4 regions of the Streptomyces sp. NPDC014727 genome follow, and region 3 is predicted to be linked to each of the others. Evidence: riboswitches for the same ligand, from Rfam matches in the RefSeq annotation. Region 3 holds a riboswitch; each other region holds the start of a gene.
What was found. A riboswitch is a leader RNA that binds a small molecule or an ion and turns the genes downstream of it on or off. The one in region 3 is predicted to bind glycine.
Positions count from the first base shown of each region.

Region 1: linked by a shared signal. The riboswitch ahead of ACF1B9_RS32330 (L-serine ammonia-lyase) and the one ahead of gcvT (glycine cleavage system aminomethyltransferase GcvT) in region 3 are both predicted to bind glycine.
Region 2: linked by a shared signal. The riboswitch ahead of gcvP (aminomethyl-transferring glycine dehydrogenase) and the one ahead of gcvT (glycine cleavage system aminomethyltransferase GcvT) in region 3 are both predicted to bind glycine.
Region 4: linked by a shared signal. The riboswitch ahead of gcvP (aminomethyl-transferring glycine dehydrogenase) and the one ahead of gcvT (glycine cleavage system aminomethyltransferase GcvT) in region 3 are both predicted to bind glycine.

Region 1 covers NZ_JBIBYR010000031.1:41,248-49,010, reverse strand. The annotation lists gene ACF1B9_RS32355 (SDR family NAD(P)-dependent oxidoreductase) at 1-603, opposite strand, end outside; gene ACF1B9_RS32350 (SDR family NAD(P)-dependent oxidoreductase) at 603-1,292, opposite strand; gene ACF1B9_RS32345 (amino acid permease) at 1,289-3,253, opposite strand; gene ACF1B9_RS32340 (cytosine permease) at 3,324-3,479, opposite strand; partial or broken gene ACF1B9_RS32335 (IS5 family transposase) at 3,568-4,217, shown strand; gene ACF1B9_RS32330 (L-serine ammonia-lyase) at 4,238-5,620, opposite strand; glycine riboswitch at 5,723-5,820, opposite strand; gene lipA (lipoyl synthase) at 5,833-6,792, opposite strand; gene glyA (serine hydroxymethyltransferase) at 6,794-7,763, opposite strand, start outside.
Region 2 covers NZ_JBIBYR010000031.1:31,481-39,243, reverse strand. The annotation lists gene gcvP (aminomethyl-transferring glycine dehydrogenase) at 1-2,736, opposite strand, end outside; glycine riboswitch at 2,889-2,984, opposite strand; gene speB (agmatinase) at 3,093-4,091, opposite strand; gene ACF1B9_RS32295 (MFS transporter) at 4,104-5,468, opposite strand; gene ACF1B9_RS32290 (PucR family transcriptional regulator ligand-binding domain-containing protein) at 5,643-7,115, shown strand; partial or broken gene ACF1B9_RS32285 (transposase) at 7,537-7,763, opposite strand, start outside.
Region 3 covers NZ_JBIBYR010000022.1:95,742-103,504, forward strand. The annotation lists gene ACF1B9_RS28395 (ABC transporter permease) at 1-517, opposite strand, end outside; gene ACF1B9_RS28400 (enhanced serine sensitivity protein SseB C-terminal domain-containing protein) at 1,016-1,798, opposite strand; gene ACF1B9_RS28405 (enhanced serine sensitivity protein SseB) at 1,965-2,735, opposite strand; partial or broken gene ACF1B9_RS28410 (AAA family ATPase) at 2,789-3,472, opposite strand; glycine riboswitch at 3,630-3,727, shown strand; gene gcvT (glycine cleavage system aminomethyltransferase GcvT) at 3,868-4,983, shown strand; gene gcvH (glycine cleavage system protein GcvH) at 5,075-5,452, shown strand; gene glyA (serine hydroxymethyltransferase) at 5,473-6,732, shown strand; gene ACF1B9_RS28430 (L-serine ammonia-lyase) at 6,915-7,763, shown strand, end outside.
Region 4 covers NZ_JBIBYR010000020.1:7,976-15,738, reverse strand. The annotation lists gene ACF1B9_RS26980 (glutamate-cysteine ligase family protein) at 1-336, opposite strand, end outside; gene ACF1B9_RS26975 (hypothetical protein) at 821-1,414, shown strand; gene ACF1B9_RS26970 (DUF5999 family protein) at 1,735-1,941, shown strand; gene gcvP (aminomethyl-transferring glycine dehydrogenase) at 2,029-4,914, opposite strand; glycine riboswitch at 5,109-5,205, opposite strand; gene ACF1B9_RS26960 (PRC-barrel domain-containing protein) at 5,319-5,687, shown strand; gene ACF1B9_RS26955 (DNA polymerase IV) at 5,612-7,072, opposite strand; gene ACF1B9_RS26950 (MerR family transcriptional regulator) at 7,130-7,747, opposite strand.

The DNA of each region.
Region 1 (7,763 bases), on a different contig from region 3:
GTCGTCGGCGTCCACCTGCAGCTGGGGCGTGTCGATGATGCCCGGCGCGACCGCGTTGACGGTGATGTTCTCGGGCGCCAGCTCACGGCCCAGCGACTTGGTGAGCGCGATGAGTCCCGCCTTCGAGGAGGCGTACGCCGTGGCGCGCGGCCAGCCGACGACCCCCCACTCGGAGGTGATGACGACGATGTTGCCGCGCCCCTTGCGCCTCATCCCGGGCAGCACGGCCTGCACGCACCGGAAGGTGCCTGACAGGTTCGTGTCGATATTGCGCCACCAGTCGTCGAGCGGCTGGTCGAGGATCGGGCTCATCGACATGTACGCCGCATTGCACACCAGTACGTCGACCGGTCCCTGCTCGCGCTCGACCGCGGCGAACGCGGTCCGCACCGCCTCGGGATCGGCCATGTCGGCCACCACCGGGAAGCCACCGGTCAGCTCGACCACCTCACGCATCTGCGGGGTGTCGGCCCGGCCGTTCACACCGACCTTCGCGCCCTCCGCGGCCAGCCGGAGCGCGATCGCCCGGCCGATCCCCTGGGTCGCGCCGGTCACGACGGCGACCCTGCCCTCCTGGCGACGTCGTACGTTCGGCTCGCTCATCAGATCACTGCTCCCATGTTGGGGGAAAGCACTTCGCCGAAGCAGAACCCGCCCTCGTCGACCAGGAACTGCACGGCCTGGGCGATGTCCTCGGGCTGGCCGAGGGCCCGCGCCGGCAGGGACGCCAGGTACTCCGGCGTGCGCTGGGCCGCCGGCAGCAGGGGCGTGTCGGTCGGGCCGGGCGCGACCGCATTGACGCGGACGCCGTGCTCGGCGACCTCCGCGCCGAGGCTGCGCACGAAGCCGAGGATCGCGCCCTTGGCCGCCGAGTAGTGCGCCTCGCTCTCGGTGCCGCCGATGCCGAGCTCGGAGGAGATCGCCACGACGGTGCCCTCACCCCTGTTGATCATCCCGGGCAGCACCGCCCGGACCGGGTTGAGCAGGCCGCCCACGTGGACGTGCATCATCCGGTTCCAGGCCTCCTCGGTGATCTCGCCGACCGGCACCAGCTCGTAGTGCCCCGCCGCCGTGACCAGCGCGCCCACCGGCCCGACCTCGGCCTCGATCCGGCCGAAGGCGGCGGACACCGACGCCGGGTCGGCGACGTCGCACTCGTAGGAGTGCTTCAGGTGCTCGACGGGACGCAGGTCGAGACCGCAGACGGTCCAGCCCGTCTCCTCCAGCGACCGGCACACGGCCGCGCCGATGCCGGAGGCGGCGCCCGTGACGACCGCGACGCGCGCGCTCATCGGACGACCTCCCGCTCGCCCACCGGCTCACTGATCTGGTTGCGGCGGCTCGCGTAGACCGCGACGCCGACGATGCCCAGTGCGACCAAGCTGATCACCATACTCCAGTTGATGTACCACGGCTGACCGGGACTTGTTCGCGGCCAGAGGACGTTGACGATTTCAATGGCCAGCCACGCCGCGGCGGCGTACGTGACGATCCCACCCCAGCGGCCCATGGAGAAGGGCCCGGGCACCCAGCGCCCACTGAGACGGAGCAGGGCGGCAGCGAAGACCGGGATCGCGAAGGCGATGTAGGGGCCCATCACGGAGAAGTTCACCAGCACGTCGTAGAAGTCCGAGCCGGCGAAGAGCAGGAAGAGCGCCGAGACGACGGCGGTCAGGCCGATCGCAGAGATCGGCATCCGTTCCGGGCCGGCTAGCTTGGCGAGGGTGGCCGCGCCGGGCAGGGCCCCGTCGCGGGCCATGCCGTAGACGGCGCGGGAGACGGCCGACTGGACGGCGAGGAACGCCGAGACGAAGCCGATCACGAACATGATGAGCAGCGGCTTGGCGATCGAGGCGCCGAGCTGCTCGGTCAGGGTCGCGGAGACCGGGTCACCGCTCTGCACGTTCAGCACGGCGGGCAGGTCCGGGATGGCGAGGATGACCGAGACCGCCGAGAACATCACGATCACGCCGACCAGGAGCAGGCCGAAGATGATGGCCTTGGGCACGTTGCGCTCCGGATCCTGCACCTCCTCGGCGATCGACCCGGCGGACTCGAAGCCGAGGAACGCCCAGCCGACGAAGGCCATCGCGACGAGCATCGTGCTCAGCGTGCCGCCGTTCGCGTGGGGCAGGCCGTCGAAGAGGGTCGAGACCGGGTTGACCCGGTGGAAGGCCAGCAGCACGATGCCGAGCACGACCGAGCCCACGATCTCGCACAGGATGCTCGCGGTGATCATCACCTTGAGGACCTGGCGGCCGATCATGTTCGCCGCGGTGCCGAGGCCGATGATGCCCATCGCGACCAGGACGCGCTGCCGCTGGCCCGGTGCGGCGTCGAAGACTTCGAGCAGGAAGCCCGCCGCGGCGTACGCCATCGTCGACAGGGTGAGGGTGAGGCCCCAGATGTACGCCCACGCGGCGGTCCAGCCCCAGGCCGTTCCGCGGGCGTGCCGGGCCCACTGGTAGACGCTGCCGGCGTACGGCCAGCGCGAGGCGAGCTCGCCGAAGACGAATGCCACGAGCAGCTGGCCGCCGAGCACGATCGGGAACGCCCAGAAGAAGCGCGGCCCGGCGGCGAACAGGCCCAGCGCGAAGATGGCGTACAGCGCCACGATCGGCGAGATGTCGGCGAAGGCGAGCGACAGGGCGGAGCGGAAGCCGAACCCGCGGTTCAGTACGTCGTGGCCGCCGTCCGGCGGCGTCACGACCGCGCGGTCGGCGGTGCTCTCAAGGCTGGGTGGTCCCATTGCGGTGACCTCCTGGGGTGGGCCAGTGATTTCGGCCTCAGTCTCATGGCTCCGTGGCACTGCGCAACAGCCACCCAATGTCACGCCTTTGGCGCACGGTCCTATACGAATGCACAACGCGCCCGGCGGCGCCGACCACGGGGTCGGCGCCGCCGGGCGCGGGGGTCCTGCCTCAGGCGACCTCGCTCGGCACGGCCACCGGGGCCGGCGCGGCGGGGGCGCGGCGCGCCGGGCGAGCTTGGTCTGGCCCAGGTAGAGGACGGTGGCGACGACCAGGCCGACGATCCAGGAGACGACCGCGCCGCCGAGGTCGTCGACCAGCGGGCCCGTGTAGAGCCCGGTGTTGACGAACGGGACCTGCGCAGCCATCGTGGCCACGTAGGCGGTGATCGTCGGCCAGTTCACCAGACCGTAGCTCCCGCGCCGGTCGAAGAGCTGGTCGGTCTCGTACTCGCTGTGCCGCACCAGGTAGTTGTCGGCGAGGTTGATCGCCGTCCACGGCACCGGCAGGTTGAGCAGGAACAGGGTGATGTTGAGGACCGGCGCGGCTCTGGATCATCTGCGGCACGCCCATTCAGGGCTCCTGGATGGAGTGGTACGCCATGAACAGGGCGCCCACCAGGTTCCCGACGACGATCGCGAAGATCGCCCAGGGCAGGTCGAGCCCGATCAGGACGGCGAGCGCGCCGTTCACGAAGCCGGTGATCTGCAGGTTGCTGGAGAACCACACCGTGAACAGGTGTCAGGGCCTGCCGTGCCGCTCGTTCACCGGGACGTAGTCGATCGAGTGCTGCTCGATGCGCTCGTTGCGCTGGGTCAAGGCCGATGCGGTCGGGCACCTCAGGTGGGAGGTGTCGGTGGACTCCACCGTCGCCCGAGCGCACCAGCACGCCGCAGGGGTGCGTAAAAGAGGGCTGGCGATCCACGCCGGCCGGGCACGGACGGCCTGGCGCGCGAGCCGGAGGACCACGCGCTGGGCCGATCGCGCGGCGGCCCGACCACCAAGGTCCACCTCGCGGTCGACTCTTCCTCGCACGTCCTGGCCGTGGTGGTCACCGCGGGCCAGCGGGCTGACGCGCCGCTGTTCACCGAGGTCATGGACCGTATCCGAGTGGAGTGCGTCGGCGACGGACACCCCCGCACCCGCCCCGACCGCGTGATCGCCGACCGCGTCTACTACTCCCGCCAGATCCGCTCCTACCTGCGCCGACGACAGATCCCATACACCATCCCTGAGAAGCTCGACCAGGCCGGGCATCGCCTGCGTCGAGGCTCGGCCGGCGGTCGCCCGCCCGGCTTCGACCGGGAACGGTACAAGCGCCGCCACAAGATCGAGTGCCGGATCGGCCTCCTCAAGCAATCCCGTGGCGTCGCGACCAGGTACGAAAAACCTCCTTCCCGAGCTCGTACGTACCCGGACGGTAGGCATCACCTGGCTGAGCAGGGAAGGGGCCCGGCCCTCATATGGCCAGGTCAGGCCCTATCCGGTCAGCATTCGATGACGTTGACCGCGAGTCCGCCGCGGGCGGTCTCCTTGTATTTGACCTTCATGTCGGCGCCGGTCTCCTTCATCGTCTTGATGACCTTGTCCAGGGAGACATGGTGGCGGCCGTCGCCACGGAGGGCCATGCGGGCCGCGGTGACGGCCTTGACCGCGGCCATGCCGTTGCGCTCGATGCACGGGATCTGGACCAGGCCGCCGACCGGGTCGCAGGTCAGACCGAGGTTGTGCTCCATACCGATCTCGGCGGCGTTCTCGACCTGTTCCGGGGTGCTGCCGAGGACCTCGGCGAGGCCGCCCGCGGCCATGGAGCAGGCGGAGCCGACCTCACCCTGACAACCGACCTCGGCGCCGGAGATGGAGGCGTTCTCCTTGAAGAGCATGCCGATCGCGCCCGCCGCGAGGAGGAAGCGGACGACGCCCTCCTCGTCGGCGCCGGGGACGAAGTTGACGTAGTAGTGCAGGACGGCCGGGATGATGCCGGCCGCGCCGTTGGTGGGGGCGGTGACGACGCGCCCGCCTGCCGCGTTCTCCTCGTTGACCGCCATGGCGTAGAGGGTGGTCCACTCCATCGCGCGCGTGGCGGGATCGCCCTCGGCGCGCAGCTGCCGGGCGGAGTTGGCGGCGCGGCGGCGGACCTTCAGGCCGCCCGGCAGGATGCCCTCGCGGGACATGCCGCGCGAGACGCAGCTCTGCATGGTGCGCCAGATCTCCAGCAGCCCTTCGCGGATCTCCTCCTCGGTGCCCCAGGCCTTCTCGTTCTCCAGCATCAGCGCGGAGATCGACAGACCCGACTCCCGGGAGAGGCGCAGCAGCTCGTCGGCGGTGCGGAAGGGGTGGGTGAGCTTGGTGTCGTCGAGCTTGATCCGGTCCTCGCCGACCGCGTCCTCGTCGACGACGAAGCCGCCGCCGACCGAGTAGTAGGTCTTCTCCAGCAGCGGCAGCCCGTCGGCGTCGTACGCGAAGAGGGTCATGCCGTTGGCGTGGTACGGCAGCGAGCGGCGACAGTGCAGCACCAGCTGGGTGGGCTCGTCGAAGTCGATCTCGTGGGCGTCGCCGAGCTCCGTCGCCAGCAGCCGCAGCCGCTGGGTGTCGCGAATGCGCTGCACCTCGGCGTCGGCGTGCTCCACGTCGACCGTACGGGGGCAGTGGCCCTCCAAACCGAGCAGGACGGCCTTCGGCGTGCTGTGGCCGTGCCCGGTCGCCCCGAGCGAGCCGAACAGCTCCGCCCGCACCGAGGCCGTATGCGCCAGCAGGCCGTCTTCCTTCAGACGGCCGACGAACATCCCGGTGGCGCGCATCGGGCCGACCGTGTGCGAGCTGGACGGCCCGATGCCGATGGAGAAGAGATCGAACACGGAGATGGCCACGGGCGGGCTCCCTTTGAATAGTTCGGCCTGAAAGTTTCGCCGCGCGGCAGGCGGCTTGCTCCATGGGCGAGGCGCGACGGGCGCCTGCTTTCCAGAGTCCGCCTTCTCTGCGCGGTAACGGGGCCTGAGAGTTTCCAGGGAGGATTTGCTCCTTCGACGCCACGTCCTTCAGGAGACGTGGGCTCTCCCGCGCAGAACCGCCAGCGGTGTGTTCAGTTGTTCGGTTCTTGCGGAAGTTTTGCGCCGAGTGCTTGCTGGTACAGCCGTCCGGCACGGTAGGAGGAGCGGACCAGGGGGCCGGACATCACTCCGGCGAAGCCGATCTCCTCGGCTTCCTCCTGGAGTTCGACGAACTCCTCGGGCTTGACCCACCGCTCCACCGGGTGGTGCCGCGCTGAGGGCCGCAGGTACTGGGTGATGGTGATCCGGTCACACCCGGCGTCGTGCAGGTTCTGCAACGCCGTCGAGACCTCCTCCCGGGTCTCACCCATGCCCAGGATCAGGTTCGACTTGGTGACCAGACCGAACTCCCGTGCCGCGGTGAGCACACCAAGCGACCTGTCGTAGCGGAAGGCGGGCCGGATCCGCTTGAAGATCCGGGGCACTGTCTCCACATTGTGCGCCAGCACTTCCGGGCGGGACTCGAACACCTGGGTCAGCAACGCGGGGACACCGTTGAAGTCCGGGATCAGGTTCTCCACCCCGGTGTCCGGGTTCAGCGCGTGGATCTGCCGGACCGTCTCGGCGTACAGCCAGGCACCGCCGTCGGGCAGGTCGTCGCGGGCCACGCCGGTGATGGTGGCGTATCGCAGCCCCATCGTCGCCACGGACTCCGCCACCCGGCGCGGCTCGTCCCGGTCAAGAGGCTGGGGCTTGCCGGTGTCGATCTGGCAGAAGTCGCAGCGCCGGGTGCACTGGTCGCCGCCGATGAGAAAGGTGGCCTCGCGGTCCTCCCAGCACTCGAAGATGTTGGGGCAGCGCGCCTCCTCGCATACCGTGTGCAGCCCTTCGGCCTTCACCCGCGACTGCAGCGCGGTGTACTCCGGCCCCATCCGCACCTTGGCCTTCATCCAACCCGGCTTGCGCTCGACGGGTGTCTGGCTGTTCCGCACCTCCAGCCGCAGCAGCCTGCGGCCGTCAGGCGCAATGGAAGGCGTGCTGGTTCCGCTCATCTCACAGCTCCGGGTACAAGGGGTGTGTGTGGGCGAGCGTGGCCACACGAGCCCGCAGCTCGGCGGCGACGCCCTCGTCGTACGCCGGCGCCAGGGCCTCCGCGATGATGTCGGCGACCTCCGCGAACGCGGCCTCCTCGAAGCCTCGGCTGGCCAGCGCAGGCGTACCGATGCGCAACCCCGAAGTCACCATCGGCGGGCGGGGGTCGAACGGTACTGCGTTGCGGTTCACCGTGATGCCGATGTGGTGCAGTCGGTCCTCCGCCTGCTGCCCGTCGAGCTCCGACTCGCGCAGGTCGACCAGGACCAGGTGTACGTCGGTACCACCCGACAGCACGGACACACCCGCACCCGCGACATCGGGAGCGCTCAGCCGTTCCGCGAGGAGCCGAGCGCCTGCGAGGGTGCGCTCTTGGCGCTCGCGGAACACCGGCTCGGACGCCATCTTGAAGGCAACCGCCTTGGCCGCGATCACGTGCTCCAGCGGGCCGCCCTGCTGCCCGGGGAAGACCGCGCTGTTGACCTTCTTCGCCACGTCCCTGCGGTTGGTCAGCACCACTCCGCCGCGCGGGCCGCCGAGCGTCTTGTGTGTGGTCGTGGTGACCACGTCGGCGTACGGCACGGGATTCGGGTGGAGTCCGGTGGCGACCAGCCCGGCGAAGTGCGCCATGTCCACCATCAGGTACGCGCCGACCTGGTCCGCGATCCGCCGGAAGGCGGCGAAGTCGAGCTGTCGGGGGTACGCCGACCAGCCTGCGATGATCAGCTGGGGCCGGTGCTCATCGGCAAGTCGCTGCACCTCCGCCATGTCGACGCGGTTGTCCTCCGCGGAGACGTGGTAGGCGACGACGTTGTAGAGCTTGCCGGAGAAGTTGATGCGCATGCCGTGGGTGAGGTGACCGCCGTGCGCGAGGTCCAGGCCCAGGATGGTGTCCGCCGGCTGGAGGAGCGCCGTCATCGCGGCGGCGTTC
Region 2 (7,763 bases), on a different contig from region 3:
CCGCTCGCGCGAGTAGGCCCGGGTCCACTCACCGGCGATCGCGGCCGCGGTGTGCGGCGCCCGTCGCAGCGGGCTCCCCTCGAGGGTCCAGGTGCCCTTGCGCACCAGGTCGATCTCCGCGCGGATCGCGATCATCGCCTCGCAGAAGCGGTCCAGTTCCTGCAGGCTCTCACTCTCGGTCGGCTCGACCATCAGCGTGCCGGCGACCGGGAAGCTCATCGTCGGCGCGTGGAAGCCGTAGTCGATGAGCCGCTTGGCGATGTCGTCGACGGTCACACCCGTGGCGGCGGTGATCGGGCGTACGTCGAGTATGCACTCATGCGCGACGAGGCCGGCCTCCCCGGCGTACAGGACGGGGAAGTGCGGCGCGAGCCGGTGGGCGACGTAGTTCGCGCTCAGCACGGCTGTCTCAGTCGCCTCGGTCAGCCCCTCCGCGCCCATCATCCGGATGTAGGCCCACGGGATCGGCAGGATGCCGGCGCTGCCGAACGGCGCGGCGCTCACCGACCCGATCCCGTCGCGGCGCCCGGTGTCGGGGTGCAGCGGGTGGGTGGGCAGGTACGGCGAGAGGTGCTCGGCCACCCCGACCGGGCCAACGCCCGGCCCGCCGCCGCCGTGCGGGATGCAGAACGTCTTGTGCAGGTTGAGGTGGGACACGTCGCCACCGAACTCACCCGGCTTGGCGACCCCGAGCAGCGCGTTGAGGTTGGCGCCGTCGACGTACACCTGTCCGCCGTGCTCGTGCACCAGCTCGCACAGCCGGGTGATGCTCTCCTCGTAGACACCGTGTGTCGAGGGGTAGGTCACCATGATCGCGGCCAGGTCCTCGGCGTGCTTCGCGCACTTGGCCTCGAGGTCGGCGAGGTCGACCGTGCCGTCGGGCCGCGACGCCACAACGACGACGCGCATCCCGGCCATGACAGCGGAGGCGGCGTTGGTACCGTGCGCGCTTGCTGGTATCAGGCACACGTCGCGTCCGGCCTGGCCGTTGCTCCGGTGATAGGCGCGGATCGCCAGCAGGCCCGCAAGCTCGCCCTGCGATCCGGCGTTCGGCTGGATGGAGACCTTGGCGTACCCGGTGATCTCGGCCAGCCACGTTTCCAGCTGTTCGACCAGGGTCAGGTAACCGGTTGCATCCGTCATCGGCGCGAACGGGTGCAGGTCCGCGAACCCGGGCCAGCTGACCGGTTCCATCTCCGTGGTCGCGTTGAGCTTCATCGTGCAGGACCCGAGCGGGATCATGCCGCGGTCCAGCGCGAAGTCACGGTCGGACAGCTTGCGGAGGTAGCGCAGCATCGCGGTCTCGGAACGGTGCTGGTGGAAGAGCGGGTGGGTGAGGAACGAGGAGGTACGACGCAGTCCCGGCGGAAGAGCCGCCGGAGCGTCGGCCGCCGGCTGGTCGAGGTCGTCCCCGGCCCAGCCAAAAGCGTCGAGCACGAGACTGACGTGGTCCTGCGTGGTGACCTCGGAGCAGGAGACGCCGACGTGGTCGCCGTCCACCAGTCGCAGCCGCAGGCCCTTGTCGTGGGCGGCCGCTACGACCTCCTCGGCACGGCCGTCGACCCGCACCAGCAAGGTGTCGAAGAACTCACGGTGCACCACCGTGATCCCGCTCGCCCGCAGACCTGCGGCGATGAGCGTGGCGTGCCGGTGCGTCCGCCGGGCGATCTCGGCCAGACCGTCGGGGCCGTGGTGGACGGCGTACATGGAGGCGACCACGGCGAGCAGCACCTGCGCCGTGCAGATGTTGGAAGTCGCCTTGTCGCGCCGGATGTGCTGTTCGCGGGTCTGGAGGGCGAGGCGGTACGCGGGCCGGCCGCCGTCGTCCACGGACACGCCCACGAGCCGACCGGGCAGGTGGCGTGCCAGCCCTTCACGGACCGCGATGTAGCCGGCGTGCGGCCCGCCGTAGAACAAGGGGACACCGAACCGCTGGGTCGATCCCACGGCGATGTCGGCGCCGAACTCGCCCGGTGGTACGAGCAGGGTGAGCGCCAGCAGGTCGGCGGTCACGGTGACCAGCGCCCCGCGTGCTCGTGCCGCAGCGGTCATCTCGCGCAGGTCGCGGACCGCGCCCGAGCAGCCGGGGTAGGACAGCACCACCCCGAAGAAGTCGTCTTCCGGCAGCGGCTCGGCGACGTCGATCTCGACGACCTCGATACCGACCGCGTAGGCACGCGTGCGCAGGACGTCGAGGGTCTGCGGCAGGGTGTCACGGTCGACCAGGACGCGGGTGCGGTTCTTGCCGGCGACGCGGCGCATGACCGTGACGGCCTCGGCGACCGCCGTACCCTCGTCGAGCAGCGACGCGTTGGCAGTCGGCAGCCCCGTGAGATCGCCGACCATGGTCTGGAAGTTGATCAGCGCCTCGAGTCTGCCCTGGCTGATCTCCGGCTGGTACGGCGTGTAGGCGGTGTACCACGCCGGATCCTCCAGCACGTTGCGCCGGATCACCGCGGGTGTGATGGTCGCGTGGTAGCCGAGGCCGATCATCGGGACGGCCACGATGTTCCTACTGGCCAGCTCGTGCAGCTCGGCACGCGCCTCGGCCTCGGTGGCGGCGGCGGGCAGGTTCAGGTCGGAGGTGCTCCGGATGCCGCTCGGGACAGCGACGTCGATCAGCTCGGTCAGCGTCGAGTAGCCGATGTCGGCCAGCATCTTGGCGCGGTCAGCGTCGCCGACACCGATGTGACGGGCGGCGAACTCGCCGGACGCGGAGGATCCGGGTGAGGTCATGGTGCGAGGCTCCCTGATGGGGGGCACCGCGGACGCGGCGCCGTGACGGGTGACCTCCCCGCTCTGTCATCGGTACCTGAGAGCTTCACCACCGGGTCCGGCGGTTTGCACCGTGGGCGCAGGACTTCGACGTCCCGTCTTTCCAGAGTCGCTTCACCGGAGCGGTACTTGTGCCTGAGAGATTCTGGGGAGAGTTGCTCCTTCGGCGCCTCGCCAAGACTGGGCAAGGGCTCTCCCGCTCCGGTTCGAGCAGCGTTTGTGTTGAGTTGTCGAGCCCGACCGTAAGGCCGGGTGGAGGTGCCGTCAGGGCGGGTCAGCACCCTGACGACCCTGGTGAGCGTCGACCACGTCCCAAATCAGGCGTGCTTCGATGCCGCGAGCACGGGGCTGGCGACGTGGTTCTTCGTCATGAGCGTGACCAGGTCGAACACGACGGTCGCGGCGGCGACGCAGGTGATCTCGGCGTGGTCGTATGCTGGAGCGACCTCGACCACGTCACCGCCGATGATGTTGAGCCCGTCGAGGCTTCGGAGCAGACGCAACAGCTCGCGGCTGCTGAACCCGCCCATCTCCGGCGTCCCCGTCCCCGGCGCGAACGCGGGGTCGAGCACGTCGATGTCGATCGAGATGTACACCGGTGCGTCGCCCACGCGTCGCCGTACGGCGTCCACCGCCCCGTCGATGCCGATGACATCGAGGTCTCCGGCGCGTATCGCCCGGAAGCCGAACCTCTTGTCATCCACGAGGTCCATCTGGTCGTAGATCGGTCCGCGGATACCCAGGTGGATGGACTTGTCCTCGGCGAGCAGGCCTTCTTCGAAGGCCCGGCGGAACACCGTGCCGTGCGTGATCGGAGCGCTGAAGTAGGTGTCCCATGTGTCGAGGTGCGCGTCGAAGTGGACCAGCGCGATCGGGCCGTACTTGTCCTTGGCCGCGCGCAGCATGGGCAGCGCGATGGTGTGATCGCCGCCGATGCTCACGATGCGCCGGTCGGACTGTCCCACTACGTCGCGGGCGTAGCCCTCGATCTGGGCGACCGCCTCATCAATGCTGTACGGCGTGCAGGGAACGTCGCCGGCGTCGACGACCTGGAGTGCTTCGAGTGGTGCGGTGTCGAGCTCGACGTGGAACTTCGGGCGCAGGTGACGCGAGGCCTGACGAACACCCATCGGACCGAAGCGGGCACCCGGCCGGTACGACGTGCCCCCGTCGAACGGCACACCCAGGATCGCGATGTCGTAGTCGCTGACCGAGCCGATGTCGGGTATCCGAGCGAAGGTGCCCAGGCCGGCGAAGCGCGGGACCTTCGTGGCGTCCAGGGCTCCGATCGGAGCGGTTCGGTTGTCGTGGTTCATCACGGTCTCCAGTCAGTTCGTAACGGTGGTGGTGAGGGAGGAACCAGTGGGCTCGGCCGGGTGGTCGGCGCCCGCGGCGGTGTCGCTGAGCGCCCGGCCTCGGGTCTCGATGCCCCAGGCCAGCGTGACCAGGAGCCCGACGACCGACACGACGGCGCCGATGAGGAGCGGCAGGCTCTGGCTCTTGGCCAGGGCGAACGGCATCAAGAAGGTGGCCGCGGCCGACCCGATGCGGGAGAACGCCGTTCCCACACCGACGGCGGTGGCGCGGACCTCGGTCGGGAAGAGTTCGTTGGGGTAGACCACCTCGAGGAAGCTGGAGCCGCCCGAGGCGAGGGCGAAGACGCAGACCGAGGTGAAGGAGACCCAGGTCGGCACTCCGGGCACCAGACCAGGTATGCCCAGGGCGACCGCGACGATCCCGAAGGACCACAGCAGCAGCGCCCGGCGGCCGATCCGCTCGACCAGCCAGAGTCCGGGGATACCGCCGACGACGAAGAGCGCGGCGAGGAAGACCTCGGCGGTGTTCCCGGTGATTCCCATGCCCGCCAGCAGATCGGGGGCGAAGGAGTAGAGCGCGAACAGCGGGATCACCTGGGCGGTCCAGAAGATGCCGACGAACAGGGTGCGCTTGAGGTACGGCGAGCGGAACACCATGGTGTAGCGAGTTCGCGCGACCGTCGGTTCCGCTGCCAGGTCTGCCACGCCGTACTGCGGGCCGAAGACCTTCTTGATCGCCCGGTCGGCGTCGTCAGGACGGCCCTTGCTGAGCAGCCAGCGCGGCGACTCCGGCGTACCGAGCCGCAGGAACAGGGTCACCATGGCGAACACGGCCGGGCTGGCGAGCATGAACCGCCAGGCGTTCGCACCGAGCCCCGCAAGGCCCACGCCCACGACGTACGCCGCAGCGGCACCGAGTGCCCAGACGACGAAGGTCGCACCGAGCATCCGACCGCGGAACCGCCGCGGGAGGTACTCCGCCAGCAGCGACGTGGCGATCGGATAGTCGGCACCGATGGCCGCGCCGAGGAGGAAGCGCAGGAGCACGAGCTGCCAGACCTCCGTCGTGAAGGCGGACAGCACCGAGAACAGCGCGAGCGCGCCCAGGTCGGCGATGTACATGACGTGCCGGCCGATCCGGTCGGTGACATACCCAAACAACGCCCCGCCCACGAAGATGCCGACCAGGCTGGCGGCCGCGACCAGACCCTTGTCCCCCGTGGTCATGTCCAGGGCGGGCGTAAGCGTCGTGAAAGCGACACCGACGATCGCGATCGCGTAACCGTCGATGAACGGTCCGCCCGACGAGTAGGCGGTCAGTTTCTTGTGGAAGCGCGTCAGCGGAGCATCGTCTATGAGGTTCGATCGAGCAGTCACGAAGGCGTCCTTGGCTCGAGAAGGCCGCGGGGAGGCGTTGCGGGATGTTCACCCAGGTGTACGCCGGTGCGAAGGGCGCCACGAAGACCCCCAACGCTCAAAGTTCCCGCCCGTGACTGTGCATTTGAATAACGCTGCTGTACAGGCGGTCAGGCCTCGTCTTACCGTGGCCTCATGCCGATCACAGTGGGCGAACTGCTCGACATGCCGCACCTGCGCCTGAGACTCCACTCGGGGGCCGGCGCGCTGGACCGCCCCATCTCCTGGACCCACACGACGGACCTGCCCGAGCCGTGGCGCTGGGTGGCGGGCGGCGAACTCCTCATGACCAACGGCAAGCCAGTCCCGCGCAGCGCGTCGGGCCAGGAGGAACTCGTCCGGCAGCTAGTCGAGCACGGTGCTGCCGCGCTGGCCATCGCCGAGCAGATGTACGCCCCGCCGCTGACCAAGCGGCTGGCGCAGACCAGCGAAGAACTGGGTTTCCCGGTGCTCTGGATCGCCTACCCGATGCCGTTCGTCGCGATCTCGCGCGCGGTCGCCGAGGCGACCCTCCTGGAACAATCCCAGCGCCTGATCCGGACCGAGCGCATCTACCAGGCGCTGCAGCAGATCTCCTCGCACGGTTCCGGGCTCACCACGCTCACGAGCGCCCTGTCCCGCGAGCTCGCCTGCGACGTCCGGGTGTGCGACCGGGCGACCGGCTACGGCTGGTACCCGGGCAGCGCCCCGCTCCCGGAAGACATCCGCATCGCCGTGACCGAGCGTCGCGGAAAGCTCCGGGCCGGCATCATCGCGATCCCTCTCCACCAAGACCGTCGCGCGCTCCTGGTCGACGTCCCGACCCACCCGGACGCGGTCCTCGTCGCCCTCTCCGAGCCGACCGGGCAGCCGGACGCGCTGCTGCTGCAGCACGCCGCGACGGTGTGTGCGCTGGCGCTTTCCCAGGCCCGCCTGACCATCGAGCACGATCGCAGGACCGGTGCGGAGCTTCTGCTGCAGATCCTCGATGCGCAGCTGGCGCCGGCGGTTGCCCGGCGCCAGCTGGCAGAGCTCGGCCTCCCGGTCGAAGAAGCAGTGTGCGTGGCGGCACGCAACGACGACCCGGAACTGCTCAAAGGCCTGCACCTCCACCTGTGGCGCTCGGCCGTCAGGCATGCCACGGTGCACCGCGGCAGCACGTCGCTCACGGTGCTGCCCGACGCGGCCGTGCAGGTGCTGGTGCAGGCGCTCGGGCCGGGTGGCCAAGCAGGTGTCAGCGACCTGATCGTCCGCGCTGACCGCGTCGTCGACGCGGCGCGAGAGGCCACTTGGGCGCTCGACACCGCAAGGGAACAGGGCACCCCACTGCTGCGATACGCCGATGCCGATCCGCTCCTCGGCCCGCGCAACCCGACTGAGGCCCGGGCCCTCGTCGATCGCGTACTGGGCCCCGTTCTCCGACTGCCGTCCGCGCAGTCCGGCGAACTGCTGGGAACCCTGCGGGTGTTCCTCGAGAACGGCAGGTCCTGGCAGCGCACCGCCGAGGCCTTGCACGTTCACCGGCAGACGGTGCTCTACCGCGTTCGGCGGATCGAGCAGCTGACCGGGAAGCAGGTCGCCGACACGGGAGATCTGGCCGCGCTCTGGCTTGCCCTGAAGGCCGTCTAACGGCCTCCAGGCGGCCACACCCATGTCTGCCCAGGTCAGATCCCGGGATTTCGCCCTCCAGGCCGCTGAATTACGAACGCGGGCGAGACACAGAGAGCAAAATGGAGGAGTGATCGCACATTCCCGTCATGCGGTTCTGCGGCGCTCCGTTCACTGACAGGTCAGCGTCGGGCTCGTGCAGCTCACTTGTCCTGGCTCCTTCCAGGCCTGGCTGTGCCCCGTCCTTGCCGTGGTGTCGCCCCAGACCCTCACAGCCGTCTAAGCCTCGATCCACCGACGTGTTCTGAAGATGATCTTTTGATCGTTGTGCGAGCTGGTTTCGGTCGGTGGTCGTGGATGGGCAGGTTGTTTCTGCTGGTCTGCCCAGCTTTTCCACGGGTTCGGTTCCGGTCGGGCCCTGGCGGGCGGGTTATCAGGGGGTTCAGGCCGGTGCGGGTGGGTCGTGGACGGTGTCGAAGAGGTGTGTCCAGGCTTGCTGCCAGGGCCAGTTGTAGGGCAGGTGCAGGGTGATACGTCGTGCGGATCGCGCGATCCGGGCCGGGACCTGGACCAGGTGGGTGCGGAGGGTGGCGTTGGTGGCCTTGGTGTGGAAGGGCGAGGCCAGGGAACCTGCGGCCCGCAGCAGGTTGTAGGTCATCGCCCACAGGG
Region 3 (7,763 bases):
ACAGGAGCTGCGGGAACGACAGCAGCACGTCCATGACCCGGCTGATCACCGCGTCGACCCAGCCGCCGAAGTAGCCGGCGATGATCCCGAAGAGCGTGCCGAGCGCCACCGCGACCAGGGCCGCGAGGAACGCCACGAGCAGCGAGATCCGGGCGCCGTAGACGATCCGGCTGAAGATGTCGCGCCCCTTGTTGGGCTCGACGCCGAAGAGGAAGTCGCCGCTGACGCCGCCGAGGCTCCCCTGGGGGAGGTTGGTCAGCGGGTCGAGCTTGTCCTGGTGGAAGTCGTTCGGCGGGTGCCCCAGCAGGCCCACGATGAGGGGCGCGAAGATCGCCACCACGATCAGGACGAGGACAACGATGCCACCCGTCAGCGCGACCTTGTCCTGCTTCAGGCGGTTCCAGGCGATCTGCTTGAGAGACCGTCCCTCGACCTTCTTCACCCCTGAGTCGGCTGCGGGACCACCGGTCGCGATCGGGTCCGCTTCCGTGGTCGGCTCATGCAGTGGTGCCGTCATCGTGGCAAGGACCCCTCTCAACCGGCGGTGGCCGGGCCGAACTGGCCGCTGTGGCGGCACGGATCAGTCAGTCGTACACAGAGGCGGCAGGACGCCCTTGCTGCGGGAGTCTTCATTGCTGTTGCGCGCGGTAGCCATACCGTCAGGCGAATGGATGCCTAACCGTGATGCGGTCAGGGGTGTTCCGTTATCCGGACGGATGTGAACGCCCCTCGAACACGGGCCAGTTGAGGCGGAAGAGGGGCACGCGCGTAGATTCACGCCGCTTTCACCACCAGACGTCCCCAGCGCGGAAATCCCGGACATGGAGGGCGAGATGCACCGGAAGCCGTGAACACGCGCCCACATTTCGGGAGTTGGCCCTCTATGTGTATGTCCAGGAAATCAGGAACGTACACCTGCATTCCGGGCACACCGGGCTCACGCGGTCGCGTCGCGGACACCGGGTACGGCCGACCGCGCACCCCTACCGGTACGCGCGACTCCGACGGCGCGCGCTCAGTACGCGCCCTGCGGCGGCGGATAGCCGTAGCCCGCCACCGGGGCCGCCGGGGCATGGGCCTCGCGGTCGTAGAACGGGCGGGCGTTGGCGCGCAGCCACATCGCGACCGGGTCGTACTCGTCGGACATCGCGACGGTGGAGACGGGCAGCCCGTCCGGGACCGCGCCGATCGACTGCTGCATCATCGCGCGCACGGCGTCGACCGAGGTCTGACTCGTGTCGTAGAGGTCGAGGCCGATGGCGAGATAGGGGACGCCGAGCGCGGGCTGCACCCAGGCACGGCGCAGCGAGCGGATCGCGGGGGTGTGGTGGGCGTTCTGCGCGAGCAGGGCGTAGAACTGCGGGATCTCGATGGCCGGCTCGGTGAGCCGGAGGGGGCCCGCGGGCATCCGGTCGAGGCCGGTGGCGATCCGGCGCAGATCCAGCCAGGGGATGCCGATTCCGCCGCCCGGGGCGTGCGGGTTGAGCCAGATGCCCCAGCGGTCGGGGAAGAGGGCACGGGCGATGTCGCGCCCGCCGACCAGTTCATGGGCCCGGTTCCAGCCACTGGCCGAGAGCTCCTGGGCGGAGGTCACACAGGGGGCGTAGCCGAGGCCGTCGATCTCCATGTTTCCGTACTGGGCGTCGGGCGAGCCCGCCTGGCCGTGCCAGAGGAGCATCCAGATCCGGCCGTTCACGAGGGCCTGCAGCAGCGCCTCGTACGCGTCGTAGCGTCCCGGCGTCACTTGGCGCAGCATGTGCTCGACCTGCCCGGCCGCCGCGGTGCCTGACGCACTCACCTGGTCCCGCCCCTCTTCGATCCACTGTGTCGGCCCGCCGCTCCCGGGGCACACGGGTGCGGCATGATGCCGAGGCACCAGCCATCAAACCAGCTTATGCGTCGGTCCTGACACCGACTTGACTCCATGGGCCGACGTGGCAATCGGCCCTGGAGCCGTCGGCGTGCTACGGGGTCTCGCGCCGGTAGAACGGCCGGACCTTCTCCCGCATCCAGTCGCCGACCGGGTCCTGTGCCACGTCGAGCAGGACCAGGTTGACCGGCCAGGGCACCTCGACCCGGCCCAGCGCACGGCCGAGGGCGTCCATCGGGGCGTTGCGTCCGGCGCCCTCCCAGGTGGAGAACTCGACCCCTATGAAGAGGACGGGCTCGCCGCCCTCGATGCTGGCCAGCGTCCGGCGGGCGGTGAGCACGACGCCGCTCTCCTCGAATTCGCCGGCCGCCGCGGCGAGGAAGTCGACGGGCTCCTCCTGCCAGGACGGTTCGTACAGCCGGACCCGGCCGCCGCCGGCCGGCCCGTCCAGCGGGGTGCGTCCGGCGCGGCAGAGCTCGGCCACGGCGGGCGGCGGCAGCGGCATCCCGACAGCGCCGCCCGGATTCACCGCGATACCGAGCTGCGGGGGCAGACCGCGGGCGAAGTCGCGGGCGGGTGCGACGGTGACGGACATACGGGTGCCGACGCAGGCGAGGAACTGCTGTTCGGAGCTGAAGACAGGAACGTACGCGGCGCCGTCGATCTCCAGTGTCGGCAGGTCCAGGTCCGGGGAGTCGGGTCCGCCGCCATTGGGCAGGGGCACCCAGACCTGGCTGCGCCCGAGCACCTCGACGAGCCGTCCGCCCGCCTCCGGGCTACCCACCGAGGCCATCAGTACCTCTTCGAGCTCATTGGCCGGCCATCCGCTCTGCGGATGGGACTGGACCTGCGCCGGAATGTCCACTGCTTCCCCTTCTTGCCCGAGCCTTCCCGCAGAAGATTACGGCCTGCCGCCCGCGCCTTCGGTGCCGTGGCGAACGTGATCCGGCCCAGCGCCCTCGCCGCCTCGCGGTCCAGCAGCACCGCCGAGGCGCAGCCGGGCGGCAGCAGGCCGGTCTCGGTGACCCGCAGCAGCTTCCCCACCGCCCTGCGATGCCGGGCGAAGGCGTATCCGGAGACACCCCGCCCGCGCTCCCGCTGGCCCTCCTTCGCCGTCTGCGGTGTGACGTCGAGCAGGACGAGATGGAGGACGCGGCCCCGGCGCCGGGCGTCACGGGCCAGCCAGCCGCGCACCCACGCCTGGGTTCCGCAGTCGTGGACGACGACGGACTCGCCGGAGCGCAGCGCGCGCCACAGTCCCCGGTAGTGGGCGGCGCGGACCAGCGGACGGTAGAGGGCGTACGGGAGTAAGCGGGGCATCAGCCGGGCCCAGCGGTCCCGGGTGTCCTGGGAGTCGATGGCGCGGGCCGTCGTCACCGTCCGCCGGATGAGCGTCGATTTGCCGCTGCCGGGCAGTCCGGAGACCACCACCACGTCGCCCGCCGCGAAGCGCAGGCTGCGCGGGCCGCGCCCGGCCCGCCCCCGCAGGTCTCGTACGACGGGCGCGCGCGGGCCGAGCATCTCCCCGGCCGGGACCCCCGGCTGTGCGGGCATCGCGTCGTGCGCGACTCCCGCGGTTGTCGCGTACCGCTGCAACGTCATCGCCCTCCCCCTGTCGGGTCACCCGCGTATGCCCCTGAAGTGTAAAGAAAAGGTAATGCGACACAACCGTCCACGCCGTCGATTCCGAGAGGGGACCGGGGCCCCACTCCGACGGAATGCGTGCGATGATGACCCGGCCAACTGCATAAAGGCCGCTTGAATCCGCGCGGGAGAGTTCCGGTCACTGCATGTGCCGGGCGCCGAAGGAGCAAGTTCCTCCCTTGAATCTCTCAGGCCCCGTACCGCGTGGATGAGGCAGATCTGAAAAGCGGGCCGCTCCGCGGCTCCACCCAAGGTGCAAGCCGAACCCCTCAGGGGCTCTCGGCGAACCTCTCAGGTTCCGATGACAGATGGGGAGGGATTGTCCTCGTCGTCATGCCCCGGGAGTCACATCCATGAGCACCGCCCCCCGTCTCACCGCCCTCGATGCCCTGCACCGTTCGCTGGGCGCGACCATGACCGACTTCGCGGGCTGGGACATGCCCCTGCGGTACGCCAGCGAGCGCGACGAGCACAACGCGGTGCGCACCAGGGCCGGTCTCTTCGACCTGTCCCACATGGGCGAGATCACCGTCACCGGCCCCGAGGCCGCCGCCTTCCTGAACTTCGCGCTGGTCGGCAACATCGGCACCGTCGCCGTCGGCCGCGCCCGCTACACCATGATCTGCGCCGAGAACGGCGGCATCCTGGACGACCTGATCGTCTACCGCCTCGGTGACGACGAGTACATGATCGTCGCCAACGCCGGGAACGCCCAGATCGTGCTGGACGCGCTGACCGCGCGGGCCGACGGCTTCGACGCCGCGGTGCGCGACGACCGCGACGCGTACGCGCTGCTCGCCGTCCAGGGCCCGGAGTCCCCCGCCATCCTGGCCTCGGTCACCGACGCCGACCTGGACAGCCTGAAGTACTACGCCGGCCTGCCCGGCACGGTCGCCGGTGTGCCCGCGCTGATCGCCCGCACCGGCTACACCGGCGAGGACGGCTTCGAGCTGTTCGTCGCCCCCGAGCACGCCGAGCAGCTGTGGAAGGCCCTCACCGAGGCCGGCGCCTCCCACGGCCTGATCCCGTGCGGGCTCTCCTGCCGCGACACGCTGCGCCTGGAGGCGGGCATGCCGCTCTACGGGCACGAGCTGACGACCGAGCTGACCCCCTTCGACGCCGGCCTCGGCCGGGTCGTGAAGTTCGAGAAGGAGGGCGACTTCGTCGGCCGCGAGGCCCTGACGGCCGCCGCCGAGCGCGCCGAGACCGCCCCGCCCCGCAAGCTGGTCGGGCTGATCGCCGAGGGCCGCCGGGTGCCGCGCGCCGGTTTTTCCGTGGTCGCCGGGGGCGAGATCGTCGGCGAGGTCACCTCGGGCGCCCCGTCGCCCACCCTGGGCAAGCCGATCGCCATCGCGTACGTGGACGCCGCGCACGCCACGCCCGGCACCACGGGCATCGGGGTGGACATCCGGGGCAGCCACGAGCCGTACGAAGTCGTGGCGCTGCCTTTCTACAAGCGTCAGAAGTGACGTCCGCGCACCTCAGAAGTGACGCATTCCCGTCTCACACCGTAAGACCACCGTTCATCAGCACTCCCACGCGTACAGGAGAATTCAGGTCATGAGCAACCCCCAGCAGCTGCATTACAGCAAGGAGCACGAGTGGCTGTCGGCCGTCGAGGACGGTGTGGCGACGATCGGCATCACGGAGTTCGCCGCCAACGCGCTCGGCGACGTCGTCTACGCCCAGCTCCCCGAGGTCGGTGACACGGTGACCGCGGGCGAGACCTGCGGCGAGCTGGAGTCGACCAAGTCGGTGAGCGACCTGTACTCGCCGGTGACCGGTGAGGTCACCGCCGCGAATCAGGACGTCGTGGACGACCCGTCGCTGGTGAACTCCGCTCCGTTCGAAGGCGGCTGGCTGTTCAAGGTACGTGTGGCGGAGGAGCCGAAGGACCTGCTCTCCGCCGACGAGTACACCGAGTTCTCCGGCAACTAAAGACCCCAAGGGACCACCTGATGTCGCTTCTCAACTCCTCCCTCCACGAGCTGGACCCGGACGTCGCCGCCGCCGTCGACGCCGAGCTCCACCGTCAGCAGTCCACCCTCGAAATGATCGCCTCGGAGAATTTCGCTCCGGTCGCGGTCATGGAGGCCCAGGGCTCCGTCCTCACCAACAAGTACGCCGAGGGCTACCCCGGCCGCCGCTACTACGGCGGCTGTGAGCACGTCGACGTCGTCGAGCAGATCGCCATCGACCGCATCAAGGCGCTGTTCGGCGCCGAGGCCGCGAACGTCCAGCCGCACTCCGGTGCGCAGGCCAACGCCGCCGCGATGTTCGCGCTGCTGAAGCCGGGCGACACGATCATGGGCCTGAACCTGGCCCACGGCGGTCACCTGACGCACGGCATGAAGATCAACTTCTCCGGCAAGCTCTACAACGTGGTCCCGTACCACGTCGACGAGACCGGCGTCGTGGACATGGCCGAGGTCGAGCGTCTGGCCAAGGAGTCCAAGCCGAAGCTGATCGTCGCCGGCTGGTCCGCGTACCCCCGTCAGCTGGACTTCGCCGCCTTCCGCCGCATCGCGGACGAGGTCGGCGCGTACCTGATGGTCGACATGGCGCACTTCGCCGGCCTGGTGGCCGCGGGTCTGCACCCCAACCCGGTGCCGCACGCCCACGTCGTCACGACCACCACGCACAAGACCCTCGGCGGTCCGCGCGGTGGCGTCATCCTGTCGACGCAGGAGCTCGCCAAGAAGATCAACTCGGCGGTGTTCCCGGGCCAGCAGGGCGGTCCGCTGGAGCACGTGATCGCGGCCAAGGCGGTCTCGTTCAAGGTCGCGGCGACCGAGGAGTTCAAGGAGCGCCAGCAGCGCACCCTGGACGGCGCCCGCATCCTCGCCGAGCGGCTGGTCCAGCCGGACGTCACCGAGGTCGGTGTCTCCGTGCTGTCCGGCGGTACGGACGTCCACCTGGTCCTCGTCGACCTGCGCAACTCCGAGCTGGACGGCCAGCAGGCCGAGGACCGGCTGCACGAGCTGGGCATCACGGTCAACCGGAACGCCATCCCGAACGACCCGCGGCCGCCGATGGTCACCTCGGGTCTGCGGATCGGTACGCCGGCCCTGGCCACCCGCGGTTTCCAGGCCGAGGACTTCACCGAGGTCGCGGAGATCATCGCCTCCGCGCTCAAGCCGTCCTACGACGCGGACAGCCTGAAGGCCCGCGTCGTCGCGCTGGCCGAGAAGTTCCCGCTGTACCCCGGTCTGAAGTAGTCCGGAACGCGGCTCGTCCCGAGTAATACGGGACACAGTTCGTCACCTTTCGGGCGGGGCACCACGCACACTGGTCAGTGAGCGCGGTGCCCCATCCCTTGTCCCCGCTGCTCTTCGGGCCGACCGGTCCGTACCGCACCACCCGGCAGACAACGGCGTCTACCAACCCTTAGGAGTCTTCCGTGGCCATCTCGGTCTTCGACCTGTTCTCGATCGGCATCGGCCCGTCCAGCTCCCATACGGTCGGCCCGATGCGCGCCGCCCGCATGTTCGCGCGCCGGCTGAAGAACGAGGGCCTGATCGCCCACACCGTCTCGATACGGGCCGAGCTGTACGGCTCCCTCGGCGCAACCGGTCACGGCCACGGCACCCCCAAGGCCGTCCTGCTCGGCCTGGAGGGAGAGTCGCCCCGCACCGTGGACGTGGAGTCCGCCGACGACCGGGTGGAGCGGATCCGCACCACCGGCCGGATCAACCTGCTCGGCATGCACGAGATCGACTTCGACGCCGACGAGCAGCTGGTCCTGCACCGCCGCAGGGCCCTGCCGTACCACGCCAACGGCATGACGATCTTCGCCTTCGACCACGAGGGCGCCTCTCTCCTGGAGAAGACGTACTACTCGGTCGGCGGCGGCTTCGTCGTGGACGAGGACGCGGTGGGCGAGGACCGGATCGTCCTCGACGACACCGTGCTGAAGTACCCCTTCCGCACCGGCGACGAACTGCTGCGGCTCTCCAAGGACACCGGCCTTTCCATCTCCTCGCTCATGCTGGAGAACGAGAAGGCCTGGCGTACCGAGAACGAGATCCGCTCGGGTCTACTGGACATCTGGCACGTCATGCAGGCCTGTGTCGCGCGCGGCATGTCCCGCGAGGGCATCCTGCCCGGCGGTCTCAAGGTCCGCCGCCGTGCCGCGACCACAGCGCGTCAGCTGCGTGCCGAGGGCGACCCGCAGACCCACGCGATGGAGTGGATCACCCTCTACGCGATGGCGGTCAACGAGGAGAACGCGGCGGGCGGCCGCGTCGTC
Region 4 (7,763 bases), on a different contig from region 3:
ATATCCGAGGCCGGTCCTGAGCTCTTCGGCCAGTTGATCGAAAACGCGTCCGTCCAGACGGTGCGGGACTATGTTCACTTCCAAATTGAACATCCCGAGTTCGGTCTGGAAATCACGGCTCGCGATGCGCGGGAGCACCTCGCCATTCATCATCTTCGGCATGCCGTCGACGCCGGCCAGATTCAGCTCGATCTCCATGCCCATGAGATTGCGCGGTCGGTCGAACCTCCGCTCCGCCAGAAGCCTCTCCAGCCCCTCCAGGCACTGATGAAGCTTCCTCCGGTACCTCTGCCGATCGGACAGGTCAAAGGCGCCCGACACGACCTTCTCCCCCATCGAAGCGTCCCTCCCTCAAGTGGGCGGCCCGCGGCCCAGGCCGCTCGCGTCACGATCGATAATGCCCAGGCCGGGTGATCCATAACGCCCCCGTGAACGCCGCACACCCAGTAATCTGAACGCGGCCGCCCGGGGCACATTCCCTCGGCATGAAGCAGTTTGCAGTTTCGCTCGGCCGACAGGCTGCGAAAACTCCGATGCGTTTCGGCCGACCGCGCCCGGGGAAAAATCCCTGGCGGCGGCTGCGCCACTGACGCCGAATCAGCAGAATCTCCGCATAATAAAGTCTTGATACCGCCTTGTCGGCGACACCTGCGACGGCTAGTGGAATCACTGAGTGAACACGTGTCGTATAAACTTCGCGGACGAGGCAGAGAGTTGACGCACCGGCCCAGTCACCGGCCTCCTCTGGCCCCGCATGCCGACAGCGCCGTCTGCACCCGCCCACGCACCACCGTGTCTCCGAAGTGAGAGGCGACCCACTATGCCGCTGCATGTTCCCCCGGCCCCCGCGCCCGCTCTGCGCAGCGTTCTCGCGGCACTCGGTTCACCCACCGCAGTCCGCGAGGCCCGCACACCTGCTCTTCGATCGGCGCAGGGACTGCTGAGCCCCGAACTCCCGCTCCCGGTCCATGTACTGGACCGGATCGGACCGGACGGGCTGGCACCCGCCACCCGGCTCGCCGCGTGGCGGTTCCTGATCCGCACCTCGGAACAGGCAGTCGCCGCGGCGGACACCATGCTCACTCCGGACGGCTGGACCTTCTCGCACTTCTTCGAGGGCCCCTACATCGCCTCGACCGAACTCGCCCTGCGCCAGGCCGAGACGGTGACACCGCACTACCAGCCGCGGCTGCTGTCCATTCCGGAGCTGTACATGCTGGCACTGTGGCTGCATGCCGACCCCGACGCCGACGCGTCCGGCGGGGCACTCGCCCCCGCCGATCTGCTGGTACCGCTGGCACCCGCGCCACCCGGCATCGCGGCCCATCGCCCGCACCGGGTCGCCGACCTGCTCCGCGTGATGACGCTGCGCATCACCCCGGGCCCCGGCCCCCTGCTCGGGTCACCGGCCTGACGACGGAGCATCCCGCGCATCACCGCACTGTGCCCCGCCACCGCTCCGGGTGGCGGGGCACAGTACTGCGGGCGCACTCTGCGCCCATCCGGACTAGCCCGGTCCGACCACCCCGAACCACCCGAAGGGACAGTGCAGTTGCGGTGAACCGTCCGGCCGGGTGACGCGTCATCGGAGTAAGGAGAAGTGCTGCTGCGAAATCCCTGCGGATTGACGCCCGTAGGGCAACACTGGGACCGGACCGATCGATACGGGGGGCGGCCATGAACACCTCGTCAAGCCGCAGGACATTCACTACAACGCAGCGAAAGAACCCTTCCATGTGCCAGCACCAGCCACCATGCCCGACCGCCGACTCAGCCGACCGGGAGGCCGCCCGCCTTACGGCTCACCATCCGGAACAGGGCTGGAGCCTGCTGTGCAACGGCGTCCTGCTCTTCGAGGACACCGGTGAGCTGCTCCCGGACGGGCAGATCATCGCCCCGCACCGGCCCCTGGAAACGGGCCGGGCCGTGAAGGCCGCCTGACCCCGGCCGGTACGAACGGGGGCCGGCCCGGAGAATGCTCCGCACCGGCCCCGACGCATGTCCGCGTCACATCGTGTCGCTCATGCCTCAGTTGTCGTACTCGTCCAGCGGCGGGCAGGAGCAGACGAGGTTGCGGTCACCGAAAGCACCGTCGATCCGGCGCACCGGCGGCCAGTACTTGTCGGCTGCCGAGACTCCGGCCGGGAAGACCGCCACCTCACGGCTGTAGTCGTGCTTCCACTCCCCGCCCAGCATCGCCGCGGTGTGCGGAGCGTTCTTCAGCGGGTTGTCGTCCGCGCCCCACTCGCCCGAAGCCACCTTCTCGACCTCGCCGCGTATGGCGATCATCGTGTCGCAGAAGCGGTCGAGCTCCGCGAGGTTCTCGCTCTCCGTCGGCTCGATCATCAGCGTTCCGGCGACCGGGAACGACATGGTCGGAGAGTGGAAGCCGTAGTCGATCAGACGCTTGGCGATGTCGTCGACGCTGACGCCGGTGGACTTGGAGATCGGCCGCAGGTCCACGATGCATTCGTGTGCGACCAGCCCGGCCGGGCCGTTGTACAGGATCGGGTAGTGCGGTTCGAGACGCTTGGCGATGTAGTTGGCGGCGAGTACGGCGACCTGCGTCGCGCGCTTCAGCCCCTCCCCGCCCATCAGACGCACGTACGCCCAGGAGATGGGAAGAATGCCGGCCGAACCCCACGGAGCGGCCGAGATCGGTCCGACGCCGGTCTCGGGACCCGCCGCGGGCTGCAGCGGGTGGTTCGGAAGGTACGGCGCGAGGTGCGCACGCACGCCGACCGGGCCGACGCCGGGGCCACCGCCGCCGTGCGGGATGCAGAAGGTCTTGTGCAGGTTCAGGTGCGAGACGTCGCCGCCGAAGCGGCCGGGCTTCGCGAGGCCGACCAGGGCGTTGAGGTTGGCGCCGTCGACGTACACCTGTCCGCCGGCGTCGTGCACCTCGGCGCAGATGTCCGCGACGTGCTCCTCGAACACACCGTGCGTCGACGGGTACGTGATCATGAGCACCGCGAGCTCGTCGCGGTGCTTCTCGATCTTGGCGCGGAGGTCCTCGATGTCGACCTCGCCGTCGTCGGCGGTCTTCACCACCACGACCTTCATGCCGGCCATGACGGCGCTGGCCGCGTTGGTGCCGTGCGCGGAGGACGGGATGAGGCAGACGGTCCGCTGGTCGTCGCCATTGGCCCGGTGGTACGCGCGCACCGCCAGGAGGCCTGCGAACTCGCCCTGCGATCCGGCGTTCGGCTGGATCGAGACCGCGTCGTACCCGGTGACCTCGGCGAGGCGCTCCTCCAGCTCACGGATGAGGGTGAGGAAGCCCTGTGCCTGCTCGGCCGGCGCGAAGGGATGCAGCGCGCCGAACTCGGGCCAGGTGATCGACTCCATCTCGGTGGTCGCGTTCAGTTTCATGGTGCAGGAGCCGAGCGGGATCATGCCCCGGTCCAGGGCGTAGTCCCGGTCGGCGAGCTTGCGCAGATAGCGCAGCATCGCCGTCTCGGAACGGTGCTGGTGGAAGACCGGGTGGTTGAGGATCTCGTCGGTGCGCAGCAGGGACTTGGGCAGTGCGTCTGCGGCCGCCGCGTCCAGCGCCTCGATGTCCCCGTCGGCACCGAAGGCGGCCCAGACTGCGGCGATCTGCGTACGGGTGGTCGTCTCGTCGCAGGCGAGGGAAACCAGGTCGGCATCCACGAGCCGGAGGTTGACACCTCGGTCGCGAGCCGCGGCCACGATGTCGGCGGCCTTCCCCGGAACACGCACGGTGAGGGTGTCGAAGTAGGCGCCCGTCACCACCTCGACACCCGAGGCGCGCAGCCCCTCGGCCAGGATCGTCGCGTAGCGGTGGGTGCGCTGAGCGATCGTCCGCAGCCCGTCCGGGCCGTGGTAAACGGCGTACATCCCGGCCATGACGGCAAGCAGCACCTGAGCCGTACAGATGTTGCTGGTGGCCTTCTCACGACGGATGTGCTGCTCGCGGGTCTGCAGGGCCAGCCGGTAGGCCTTGGTGCCGTCCGCGTCGACGGAGACGCCGACGAGGCGGCCGGGCAGGCTGCGTGCGAACTGCTCGCGTACGGCCATGAACCCGGCGTGAGGTCCGCCGAAGCCCATCGGCACACCGAAACGCTGCGTGGTGCCGACCGCGATGTCCGCGCCCAGGTCACCCGGGGAGGTGAGCAGGGTCAGGGCCAGCAGGTCGGCGGCGACCGTGACGATCGCACCGAGGTCGTGGGCCTGCTCGATGACGGGCTGGATGTTGCGCACCGCGCCGGAGGCACCGGGGTACTGCACCAGGACGCCGAAGACACCGCGCTCGGCGATCTCCGCCGGGATGCCGTCGGCGAGGTCGGCGACGACGACCTCGACGCCGGTCGGCTCGGCGCGGGTCTCGATGACGGCGATCGTCTGCGGCAGGGCATCGGCGTCGACCAGGAAGACGCCGTTCTTGACCTTGCCGACGCGCCGCGAGAGCGCCATGGCCTCGGCGGCCGCGGTGCCCTCGTCGAGCAGGGAGGCGCCGGAGGTGGGCAGCCCGGTCAGCTCGGCGACCATCGTCTGGAAGTTGAGGAGCGCCTCCAGGCGGCCCTGCGAGATCTCCGGCTGGTACGGCGTGTAGGCCGTGTACCAGGCGGGGTTCTCCATGACGTTGCGGAGGATCACCGGCGGAGTGAAGGTGCCGTAGTAGCCGAGCCCGATCATCGGGGCCAGCACCTGGTTGCGGTCGGCGAGGGCGCGCAGCTCCGCGAGGACCTCGGCCTCGGTGCGAGCGGTCGGCAGCCGGAGTGCCTCCGCGCTCTTGATGACATCGGGCACGGCTGCCGCGGTGAGCTCGTCCAGCGAGCCGTAGCCGACCTGGGCGAGCATCTTCGACTGTGCCTCGGCATCGGGACCGATGTGGCGCTGCTCGAACGGAATGCCCTGCTCCAGCTGGGAGAGCGGAGTGCGGCGGGGGGTCATGGTGGAGGCCTCCTGGTCTGTCACGACCTGCGAGGGGCACCACGGCGCGGGTGCCCGAACGGCCTCCCCCTCTGTCATCTCGACCTGAGAGCTTCACCGGCGCACCCTGCGGCGCACCGGCTTTCACCGTCGGTGAGGGAAGGAGCCGCATCGGCACTCGGCCGCGCGGAACCCGCCCTGCTTTCCAGAGTGACCTCGTCCGTGCGGTACGGGGGCCTGAGAGATTCCGGGGAGGATTTGCTCCTTCGGCGCCTTCGGATCAGCTCCGGAGGACTCTCCCGCACGGGGTCAGCGGCCAGTACCAGCCTACCAGCGGGGTCAGTGGCGCCATTCTCGAGTGGCCAACCCCCCGGATCTGCACTTTTGTAGTGCTTGTGGAGTAGCCGCGACCAGTGGGAGGGACCGTGCAGACCGACATAGATCCGCGCAGCCTGATCGGCCGCAAGGCGTTCGACCGCAAGGGCACCAAGATCGGAACCGTGGACGAGGTGTACCTCGACGACGCGACCGGTGTCCCCGAGTGGGCGGCCGTACGCACCGGACTCTTCAGCCGGGACGCGTTCGTCCCGCTGGAACCCAGCGAATTCGTGGAGGACTCGCTCCGCGTCCCCTTCGACCGTGCGCTGATCAAGGACGCACCGGACTTCGGCGTCGGCCGCCATCTCTCGCCCGAACAGGAGCTCCAGCTCTACCGGCACTACGGCCTGGACTCCCCGTTCGAGGAGACCGGCCCGGACAGGGACTTCGGCAGACTCGCCGGCCAGGACGAGTAGTCCACCGGGTTCCGGACCAATGGCAACGGCTCGGCCGGCTGCAGGGCCGGATCGTCGATCCGGAACGTCCGCACCCGGCCGGGCGCCGACTCAGGTTCCTCGAACCGCACCGTCACCCGGCCGATGCCGCTGCCCTGCACCCAGCCATGCCCGTATGTGTCATGGCGTACGTCGTGTCCGGCGGTCCAGCGCCGTGCCGCCGACTGCTCTGCGCTCCCTGGGGGCTCCTCCGGCGCACCGCTCACCGTTTCCTCCCCACGGCCTCCCGCCGTCCTATCCTCCTCGGCCGCTTCCCCGCTCGCGGCCCGCTCACCGGCGGCCTGTGCGAAGAGATCCTCCTGGGTGTAATCGGCGAGCCCCGTGACGCCCACACCGAGGAGCCGTACCCCTCCGGTGGTGTCCACAGCCTCCAGGAGCCGCGCGGCGGCCTCCCGGACCACCGTGGGGTCGTCCGTGGGCCCACGCAGCGTCTCCGACCGTGTGAGCGTGGAGAAGTCGTACCGGCGCACCTTCAGCACCACCGTCCGACCGGACCGCCCCGCCCCCCGCAGCCGCTGGACACATCGGTCGGCCAACCGCTCCACCTCCGTCCTGACCCGCACCCGGTCGTGCAGGTCCGCGTCGAAGGTGTCCTCCACCGACACCGATTTGGCGTCCCGCTCCGCGACCACGGGCCGGTCGTCGTACCCGAGCGCCATGCGATGGAGCGAGCCCCCGTGCGCCCTCCCCAGCAGGCGTACGAGCTCCGCCTCACCCGCCTCGACGAGGTCGTCCACCGTCGTCATCCCGGCGCGGCGCAGATGGTCCGCCGTCGCGGGTCCGACGCCGGGGAGGATCCGTACCGGCATGGGTGCGAGCAGCTCCCGCTCCGTGCCCGGTTCGATGAGCAGCAGCCCGTTCGGCTTCGCCTCCTCCGAAGCGATCTTGGCAAGCATCTTGGAACCGGCGAGCCCGACCGAACCGGTGAGCCCGGTGACCGCTTTGATGGCCGTACGCAGCTGCTCTCCGACCTCCCGCGCGGAAGCCGAGTCGTCGGCCGCCCCGCCTGCCTCCAGGTCCACGAAGGCCTCGTCGAGACTGAGCGGCTCCACCAGCGGGGAGAGCCGCCCCAGCAGCTCCATCACCTGGTCGCTGACCGTCCGGTACAGAAGGAAGCGCGGCACCAGATAGGCCGCGTTGGGGGCCAGCCTCCGCGCCTGCGCCATGGGCATCGCCGAGTGCACCCCGAAGCGCCGGGCCTCGTACGAGGCGGTGGCGACGACCCCGCGGGGCCCCAGCCCACCCACCACGACAGGTTTGCCGCGCAGGCTGGGCTTCGACGCCTGCTCGGCGGAGGCGTAGAAGGCATCCATGTCGAGATGCAGGATGGTGGGCGCGGCTCTCACATCAATCGATGCTGCCCTACGGCACTGACAATCGCCGCGCCCGATTCCGGTACGGGGTCAGCCGGCGCGATTGCGTCGCCGCGCGAGTTCATCGGTGGGATTGTTCCCGATCAGTGTCTCGCCGGTGTCCACCCGCTCACCGTGCAGTTGTGACAGCGCCGCATCCACGTCCTGCCACACCACGCCCACAGCGATACCGAAGACCCCCTGGCCGCCCTGGAGCAGACTGACGACCTCGTCCGGCGAAGAGCACTCGTATACCGTCGCGCCGTCGCTCATCAGCGTCATCCGCTCAAGATCCTGGAATCCGCGGGCCCGCAGGTGTTGAACCGTGGTGCGGATGTTCTGAAGGGCGACGCCCGTGTCCAGGAAACGCTTCACGATCTTCAGCAGGACGACGTCCCGGAAGCTGTAGAGCCGCTGCGTGCCCGAGCCGTATGCGGGGCGCACGCTCGGCTCGACCAGCCCCGTACGGGCCCAGTAGTCGAGCTGCCGATAGGTGATCCCCGCAGCCGCGCAAGCCGTCGGCCCGCGATAACCGATGTCGTTGGCCGATGCCACGCCGCCCCCCGCCACCGCCGCCGGTTGAACCGGTTGCCTGATGGTGCGGCCGGCTGTACTCCCCTGCTGCGGATACGGCCCACCCGCTGCCGTACCGTCGCCGCTGCTTCTCACGCCGACCTCCGTCCTT